2 regions of the Pseudomonas sp. PGPR N4 genome follow, and region 1 is predicted to be linked to the other one. Evidence: riboswitches for the same ligand, from Rfam matches in the RefSeq annotation. Region 1 holds a riboswitch; the other holds the start of a gene.
The links. Region 1 has a riboswitch for cobalamin ahead of AC58X1_RS04765 (ABC transporter substrate-binding protein). Riboswitches for the same ligand answer to the same signal wherever they lie in the genome.
Positions count from the first base shown of each region.

Region 1 (4,408 bases):
TTCAGTACCACCCACAGCGCAGCGCTGTTCGCCGAAAACCGCACGCAGTTGACTGAGCAGCTGTCGCTGGTCACCGGTATTCGCCGTGATCAAAACCACATCGAGCGCGATAACCTGGTCGACGGCAGCCGCACCGACCGCAGTCTCAGCGGCGGCAACTGGCGCGCAGGGCTGGTCTATGCGCTGACGCCGGACCTGGCGCTGTACGGCCAGTACTCGACCAGTGAAGACGGTGTGGAAAACCTGGTCAGCCTCAGCCCGGCACAGATGAACTTCGACCTGACCGAAGCGCGCCAGACCGAACTTGGCGTCAAGCAGCGCTTTCTTGATGGCCGTGGCGAGTGGACCTTGGCCGCTTATCACATCGTCAAGAAAAAGCTGCTGGTCGACGACCCTGTCAGCCATCAACCGCAACAGGCCGGCCAGCAGACCTCCGATGGCCTGGAAGCGACCCTCGAATTGGCCTTGGCCAACCAGTGGCAGCTGTCGGCCAACGCCGCGCTGCTACGGGCCAAGTACGACGACTTCAATGAAAGCGTGGCAGGCGTTGCCACCGACCGCAGCGGCAAACGCCCGGCCAATGTGCCGCGACGCAGTGCCAACCTGTGGCTGAGCAAAGGCTTTGGCCAGGACGTCGATGCCGGCGTCGGCCTGCGTTATGTCGACACGCGTTACGCCGACACCGGCAATAGCCAGAGCATCCCCAGCTACACCGTGGTCGATGCCAACCTGGGCTGGCAAGTGCTGCCTGACGTGCGCCTGGGCCTGCAGTTGAACAACCTGCTAAACCGCAACTACGTGACGGCCGCCTACAGCGGCGAGCAGTGGCTGCTGGGCGCACCACGCTCGTATTTCGCCACGCTGGACTACAGCTTCTAAACACGATTCACCCTGGCTGGCCGCGCTGCAACGGGCTAGCCAGGGCCTTCATGGGCACTACGCTCACCGACAAAAGACTTTCAACAGGAAAACCAATCGTTATAAGATAACGTTACACGAAACCTCACCAGCGAATTTTCATGACAACCGCCCTGACTTCTCCCACCCTCGTCAGCCAACGCCTGCAGAGCATCGATGCCCTGCGCGGGCTGGTCATTCTGTTCATGCTGCTCGATCACGTACGCGAGACCTTCTTCATGCATCATCAGGTGGTTGACCCGATGACCATCGAAAGCACCGAAACTTCGCTGTTTTTCAGCCGCACCCTGGCGCATCTGTGCGCCCCGGTGTTCGTCCTGCTGACCGGTCTTTCGGCCTGGCTGTATGGCGAGAAGTATCAAGGCCGCGGCGCCACCTCGGCGTTCCTGTTCAAGCGCGGGCTGTTTCTGGTGGTGCTGGAATTCACCCTGGTCAACTTCGCCTGGACCTTCCAGTTGCCCCCGACGGTGATCTACATGCAGGTGATCTGGGCGATCGGCGTAAGCATGATCGCGCTGTCGCTGCTGGTCTGGCTGCCACGCCCGGCGCTGATCGCGCTCAGTGCGCTGATCATCGCCGGGCATAACCTGCTCGACGGCGTGCACTTTGCGCCCGGCTCGGTCATGCATGTGCCGTGGGCGATCCTGCATGACCGCGGCTGGCTGGAGGTATCCGACAGCCTGCGCATGCGCACTTCCTACCCAGTGCTGCCGTGGATTGGCGTGATTGCCCTTGGCTACGCCCTCGGCCCCTGGTTCGCCCGCAGCAGCGTCGCCAGCGTGCGCCAACGGCGCTTGCTGCTGGCGGGTGTAGCGGCCCTGCTCGGCTTCGTCGGCCTGCGCCTGCTCAATGGCTACGGCGAAGCGCCGTGGAGCAGCTACCCGAGCCTGATGCAGACCGTGATGAGCTTTTGCAACATCACCAAATACCCACCGTCGCTGCTGTTCCTGGCGCTGACGCTGGGCGCCGGGCTGCTGTTGCTGCGCGGTTTCGAACGCGCCGGCCAGGCGCGCTGGATCAGTGTGTTGGCGGTGTTCGGCGCGGCGCCGATGTTTTTCTACCTGCTGCACCTGTATGTGCTCAAGCTGCTATACCTGGCCTGTGTCGCGCTGTTCGGGCTCAATCAGGGTGGTTATTTCGGCTTCGACAGCATCGGCTTCATCTGGCTGACTGCAGGCTTGCTGGCGGCGGCGTTATACCTGCCGGTGCGCCAGTTTTCCCAACTCAAGGCGCGCCGCCGCGACATCAGCTGGCTCAAGTATCTCTGAAAAGCGTTTTCCCCCGGCGGCGTGATGGTCTACCATGCCGCCCGCCGGTTTCCATCACGGAACTAACAGGGAATCCCAGGCCTGCCCTTGAATGCAGGCGAAACGGAACTGCCCCCGCAACTGTAAGTGCCGAGCCTGCTCCATCGATGCCACTGGGTTGCTGACCCGGGAAGGCTGGAGCCAGGCCATGACGCACCAGTCAGGAGACCTGCCGGCAAACATTTACCAACCGGCGGGGTGTCCGGGCTGGCCATCTCCACCCTTCCGAGGGTGCTGCCTATTGCCGTGCGCAATGGGCAAGGCGATGCCTGTCCGTGGGTTCATTCCCCGCATTGTTCGATAGGAGATCGCCCACCCATGCTGCCCCGTTTCGTGACCCTGCTGGCAGGCCTGAGCCTGTCTGGCCTGGCCCAGGCCGCCGCCACCCACTATCCGCTGACCATCGACAACTGCGGCGCGGTGCAGACCTTTGCCCAGGCGCCGCAGCGCGCAGTGACCATCGGCCAGGCCGGTACCGAAATGCTCTATGCACTGGGCCTGGGCGACAAGCTGGTGGGCACCTCGCTGTGGTTCAACAACGTGCTGCCCGAGTTCAAGGCGCAGAACGACCAGGTCGAGCGCCTCGCTGACAACGACCCAAGCTTTGAAGCAGTGGTCGGCAAGCGCCCGCAACTGGTAGCTGCGCAGTTCGAATGGATGATCGGCGCACAGGGTGTGGTCGGCACCCGTGAGCAGTTCAACGAGCTGAACGTGCCGACCTATGTGCTGCCGTCCGATTGCGAAGGCAAGGACAACCTGGTCGGTGCCGACGGCACCCGGCTGCAGCCGTTCCAGATCGCCAGCATCTACAAAAGCGTCAGCCAACTGGCCGAGATCTTCGACGTGCAGGCGCGTGGCGAAGCGCTCAACAATGAGCTCAAGCAGAGCCTGGACACTGCCCGCAAACAACTGGCCGGCCACGACCTGTCGCAGACCTCCGCCCTGTTCTGGTTCTCCAGTGCCGACCTCGACATCGACCCCTATGTCGCCGGTCGCCAGGGCGTGGCCGACTTCATGCTGCAGACCCTGGGCGTGCGCAACGTGGTCGAGTCCAGCGAAGAGTGGCCAACGGTTGGCTGGGAAACCCTGGCCAAGGCCAACCCGACCTGGCTGATCATCGCCCGCATGGACCGCCGCCGCTTCCCTGCCGATGACTACCAGAAGAAGCTCGAATTCCTCCGTAGTGACCCCGTCACCAAACACATGGACGCCGTTCACGAGGGCCGCATCATCGTCCTCGATGCCGACGCGATGCAGGCCGGTATTCGCCTGTTCCGTGGCCTGGAGACGCTGTCCAACGCGTTTGCTTCGGGGAAAGCCGAGCAACCATGATGCGTCTGCTGCCCTACTGCGCCGCTGCCCTGCTCGCCTTGCTGGGGGCGATGCTTGCCGGTATCGCCATTGGTGAAACGCCAGTGGCGCCCAGCGTGGTCTTGCAGGTCCTGGCCAACCACCTGTGGGACGCCGGTTACCCAGTCGACCCGATCGACGCGGGCATCGTCTGGAACTATCGCCTGACCCGCACTCTGGTGGCTGCCGCATGCGGCGCCGGGCTGGCGACCTGCGGGGTGATCCTGCAGGCGCTGCTGCGCAATCCGCTGGCCGAGCCGTATCTGCTTGGGTTGTCGGCGGGTGCTTCGACGGGTGCGGTCGCGGTAGCCCTGCTCGGGCTTGGTGGCGCTGCGCTGTCGATGTCGGGCGGCGCGTTCATTGGTGCACTGGCAGCGTTCGGCCTGGTCCTGTTGCTGTCGCGGGCCAGCGGTGCTGGCGGCGGCAATGCCCAGGTGATTCTGGCTGGGATCGCTGGCTCGCAGTTGTTCAGCGCGCTTACGGCATTCTTGATCACCAAGTCGGCGACTGCCGAACAGGCGCGCGGGATTCTGTTCTGGCTGCTGGGTAACCTCAGCGGCGTGCGTTGGCCGTCGGTGTGGCTGGCGGTGCCGGTGGCGCTGCTGGGTTTGGCGGTATGCCTGTGGCATCGGCGCACCCTCGACGCCTTTACCTTCGGCGCCGACTCGGCGGCCTCGCTGGGTATTCCGGTGCGCCGCAGCCAACTGCTGCTGATCAGCTGCGCGGCGCTGGTTACGGCAGTGATGGTATCGATTGTCGGCGCCATCGGTTTTGTCGGCCTGGTCATTCCACACGCACTGCGCCTGCTGCTCGGCACCGGGCACAGCCGCCTG
Region 1 covers NZ_JCAUKV010000001.1:1,075,576-1,079,983, forward strand. The annotation lists gene AC58X1_RS04755 (TonB-dependent receptor) at 1-879, shown strand, start outside; gene AC58X1_RS04760 (acetyltransferase domain-containing protein) at 1,020-2,186, shown strand; cobalamin riboswitch at 2,215-2,416, shown strand; gene AC58X1_RS04765 (ABC transporter substrate-binding protein) at 2,544-3,557, shown strand; gene AC58X1_RS04770 (FecCD family ABC transporter permease) at 3,554-4,408, shown strand, end outside.

Region 2 (4,408 bases), 1.0 Mb from region 1:
GCTGCGCCAGCCGCGACCACCCGCATTCAGGCGCTGCTCCAGGCGTGCGGCAAAATTGCCGAAAGCAACCAGCGGGTGGCGCCGTTTCGGCTCACCCAGCAGCGCGTCGAGGGCAACACCGGCGACGGTCAGCAAGGCCACGCTCATGCGCGTTCTCCCCATTGGTTTTCGTAGAGCATGGCGCTCAGTGGCTGTTGTTCGGCCCAGTTTTCCAGGGCCAGCATCGGTGCTGGGTAAAACGCCTCGACCGGGCCCAGGCAGAGCACCGCCACCGGCTTGGCATCGGCTGGCATGGCCAGCAGCTCGGCCAGTGCCTGCGGGTCGAACAACGATACCCAGCCCATGCCCAGGCCTTCGGCGCGCGCGGCCAGCCAGAGGTTCTGGATCGCGCAGGCGAGCGAGGCCAGGTCCATTTCCGGCAAGGTGCGGCGGCCGAAAATGTGCGCTTCGCGCTTGTCCATCAGCGCTGCCACCCAGAGCTCGGCGCAGTCGTTGATGCCTTCGACCTTGAGCTGCATGAATTCGTCGGAGCGCTCGCCAAGGGCTTCGGCGGTGCGCACCCGCTCCTGCTCGACCAGTGTCTGGATGCGTCCGCGCAAGTCGCGCTGGCTGATGCGGATAAACCGCCACGGTTGCATCAGGCCAACACTGGGGGCCTGATGCGCGGCCGTCAGCAGGCGTGTAAGCACCTGCGGCGCTACTTCGCCACCGGCAAAGTGGCGCATGTCGCGGCGCTCGCCGATCGCCCGGTACACCGCGGCGCGTTCGGCATCGGAGAAGGCATGCTCGCTCATGGTCGCAACAGCGCCGCCGCCGCGTGGGGGTCAGAGGGGAAATAGAAGTGCACGTATGAGGCCGTCAGCCGGCCCAGGCGGTACACCGCCTCGTTGCCGCGGCCGCCGTTGGGGCTGAGGCCACGGGCGATTGGCTCCAGCTCGCTGGTGGTCAACGAGTGGTGATAGGTGTGCCCACGCAGGGTGCCTTCGGGCAGTTCCACCGCTTGCAGGGCCAGTGCTGCCAGGCGCTTCTGCATCACCGCCTCGCCAGTCAACAAACCAACCAGCGCGGCGCGCTCACCGGCAACATCGGTCAGGTTTTCAAGCAGGTAGAGCATGCCGCCGCACTCGGCCAAAAGCGGCTTGCCTGCACTGTGGTGAGCGCGAATCGCGTCCAGCATCGGCGTATTGGCGGCCAGCGCATGGTGGTGCAATTCGGGGTAGCCGCCTGGCAGATAGAGGCTGTCGACCTGCGGCACCTCGCTGTCGTGCAGCGGCGAGAAAAATTCCAGCTGCGCGCCCATGGCCCGCAGCAGGTCGAGGTTGGCGCCATAGATGAAGGCAAACGCTTCGTCCTGCGCTACGCCAATGCGCACCCCAGCCAGCGAGGGCAACGGTGCTGGCAAAGCGGGGCCATCGAAGCTCACCGCTGGCGGCAGCGCTGCATCGCAGCTGCCAGCCAGGGCCTCGGCGGCAGCGTCGAGGCGCTGGTCAAGGTCGTTCAGTTCGCTGGCTTGCACCAGGCCCAGGTGGCGACTGGGCAGCTCGATGCCGCGCTCGCGCGACAGCCCGCCGTACCAGCGCAGGCCTTCGGTCAGGCTGCCTTCAAGTAGTTGCGCGTGGCGCAGGCTGCCAACCCGGTTGGCCAGCACCCCGGCGAACGGCAGATCGGCCTGGTAGCGTGCCAGGCCCAGGGCCAGCGCACCAAAGGTCTGGGCCATGGCGGTACCGTCGATCACCGCCAGCACCGGCACGCCGAAATGGCGCGCCAGATCAGCGCTGGACGGAGTGCCATCGAACAAGCCCATGACCCCTTCGATGAGGATCAGGTCGGCCTCGGCGGCAGCTTCCCAGAGCAGTCGCCGGCTCTCTTGCGCGCCGATCATCCACAGGTCGAGCTGGTACACCGGCGCGCCGCTGGCCCGCTCCAGAATCATTGGGTCGAGAAAGTCCGGACCGCACTTGAACACCCGCACCTTGCGCCCGAGGTTGCGGTGCAGGCGCGCCAGGGCTGCGGTCACGGTGGTCTTGCCCTGCCCGGAAGCGGGCGCTGCGATCAGCACCGCCGGGCACTGGCGCGGGTCACTCATAGTTCCACGCCCTTCTGCGCGCGGATACCGGCCTGGAAGGCGTGCTTGAGCATGCCCATTTCGGTGACGGTGTCGGCCAGTTCGACCATTTCCGGTTTGGCGCCGCGGCCGGTGACGATCACGTGCTGCATTGGCGGACGAGCCTGAATGTCACTGAGCACCTGGTCCAGGTCGAGATAACCATGCTTGAGGGCGATGTTCAGCTCATCCAGCACAACGAAATGAATCGACGGGTCCTGCAGCATTTGCCGCGATACCGCCCAGGCGGCTTCTGCCGCGGCGATGTCGCGCTGGCGGTCCTGGGTTTCCCAGGTAAAGCCCTCGCCCATCACGTGGTAGCGCACCTGCTCGGGGAAACGGCGGAAGAACAGCTCCTCGCCGGTGCTGTTGCGACCCTTGATGAACTGCACCACGCCGCACTGCATGTCATGGCCCAGCGCGCGGGCGAGCATGCCGAAAGCCGAGCTGCTTTTGCCCTTGCCATTACCGGTCAGCACCAGCAGCAGGCCGCATTGATTGGGAGAGTTGGCGATGCGCTCGTCGATGATCGCCTTTTTGCGCTGCATGCGCGCCAGGTGGCGTTCGTCGCGTTCGGGGTTGTCGCTCATAAGGTTCTCCGCAAGTGCCTGCGCGCGCACCGGGCGGCGACAGATCGAAAGGCAGGCAAACGGAGAACGCGCAGGCGCCGTGGCGCAAACCACAGTGAACTGTGCATCACCCTCCGTGATGCCGTTGGCAGTAACAGGCCGGTCTCCGGGCTCGTGAGCGCTACGTACGCGGCTCACCTACCGTTGCGGGGGCAGCGCCGGACTGGTACCGGCTTCCCAGTTTCACCCCGCCAGACCGCAGTCCGCAGGGCACCTGAAACACGCCGCGAAGGTTAGAGGGTTGCACCGGGAGCGTCAATGAAACAAGGCCGGTTTGGCCTGGATCAATGGCCGATTCGACAGTACAGCGCAGACTGCTAGCATTGATATCATATCGCCATCACTGTAGCTGACCGCGATAATCACAATAAGGAGTGCGCAGCATGCAAGGTCTGATCATCAACAACCCGCGCCTGGAGTTTTTGCGTCCTGCCCTGGAGCGCTGGGTCGACTGCATCGATCGCTTCGCCGAACTCAACCATGCCAGCGACGCGCCTTACTGGCATGGCGCAGCGGCCAACGTCGGCCTGCTGGCTGCGGCTGCCTGGCAAGCCGAGCTGGTCGCCCTGACCCAGTTTGCCAGCAGCAAGCAACGCGAAGAAGGCGAGCGCGAAGGCCGTTGTGACCTGGCCATCAGCACCGCCGAGGAGTCGATCCACCTGCACGCCAGCCAGCGCTGGCCGCGCATCGCCCGGCTCGACCTGACCGCCGCCCTGCAAGAAACCACCAGCGCCGCCAAGCCGATTGCCTATGCCAGCCAGCTCAAAGCCGGGGCGCTGTTCGTCAGCCCGTGGAAAGCCGGCCAGCACGCCAGCCCGGAAGAACTCCAGGACCTGGTCGATGACCTGCAAAAGCACACCACCTGCGCCGTGGCCTGGTACTTCCCGTACGCCTATCGCAAGCTGCACAACGAGCTCGGCCAGTATTTCCCTGGTGTTGCATTGCTGTTCAAGCAAGCGTGAAGCAGCCCTGCGCCGCGCCGGGTTGAACCTCGCCCGGCGCCTATGGTTCTGTATGCCATAGCCCTTGTCGAGAGCCCGCCCATGGACAGAATGCGCAGTGCCGTTGTGCTCGCCTTGCTCGCAGGCCTCGGCGGCTGCGGCGAGACCGCCAGCCTCAGAGTCGACGATGGCATCGGCCCCACACCGCAGTTACCGGCGCCAAACAAAACCCTGTTGCCAACCGTCAACGTCGCGCCGGCGGTCGGCTGGCCGCAGGGTGGCAAACCGGTTGCAGCGGCCGGCACTCAGGTTGCGCTATTTGCCGACCATCTCGACCATCCGCGCTGGCTGTATGTGCTGCCCAATGGCGACGTGCTGGTCGCCGAAACCAACGCACCGGCCAAGCCGGACGACGGCAAAGGCCTGCGCGGCTGGTTCATGAAACGAGCCATGTCCATGGCCGGTGCCGGCGTCCCCACCGCCAATCGCATCACCCTGCTGCGCGACCGCGACCATGACGGCGTCGCCGAAACCCGCAGCCGCTTTATCGAAGGGCTCAACTCGCCCTTCGGCATGGTGCTGGTAGGCAAGGACCTGTACATCGCCGACACCGACAAGCTGCTGCGCTTCGATTACGTGACCGATGCGTTGCAGATCGACGGCCGCGGGCAGAAGGTCACCGACCTGCCGGGTGGCACCCTCAATCACCACTGGACCAAGAACGTGATCGCCAG
Region 2 covers NZ_JCAUKV010000001.1:2,087,522-2,091,929, forward strand. The annotation lists gene cbiB (adenosylcobinamide-phosphate synthase CbiB) at 1-147, opposite strand, end outside; gene bluB (5,6-dimethylbenzimidazole synthase) at 144-794, opposite strand; gene AC58X1_RS09380 (cobyrinic acid a,c-diamide synthase CobB) at 791-2,086, opposite strand; gene cobO (cob(I)yrinic acid a,c-diamide adenosyltransferase) at 2,083-2,694, opposite strand; cobalamin riboswitch at 2,814-2,966, opposite strand; gene AC58X1_RS09390 (hypothetical protein) at 3,117-3,695, shown strand; gene AC58X1_RS09395 (PQQ-dependent sugar dehydrogenase) at 3,777-4,408, shown strand, end outside.
Region 2: linked by a shared signal. The riboswitch ahead of cobO (cob(I)yrinic acid a,c-diamide adenosyltransferase) and the one ahead of AC58X1_RS04765 (ABC transporter substrate-binding protein) in region 1 are both predicted to bind cobalamin.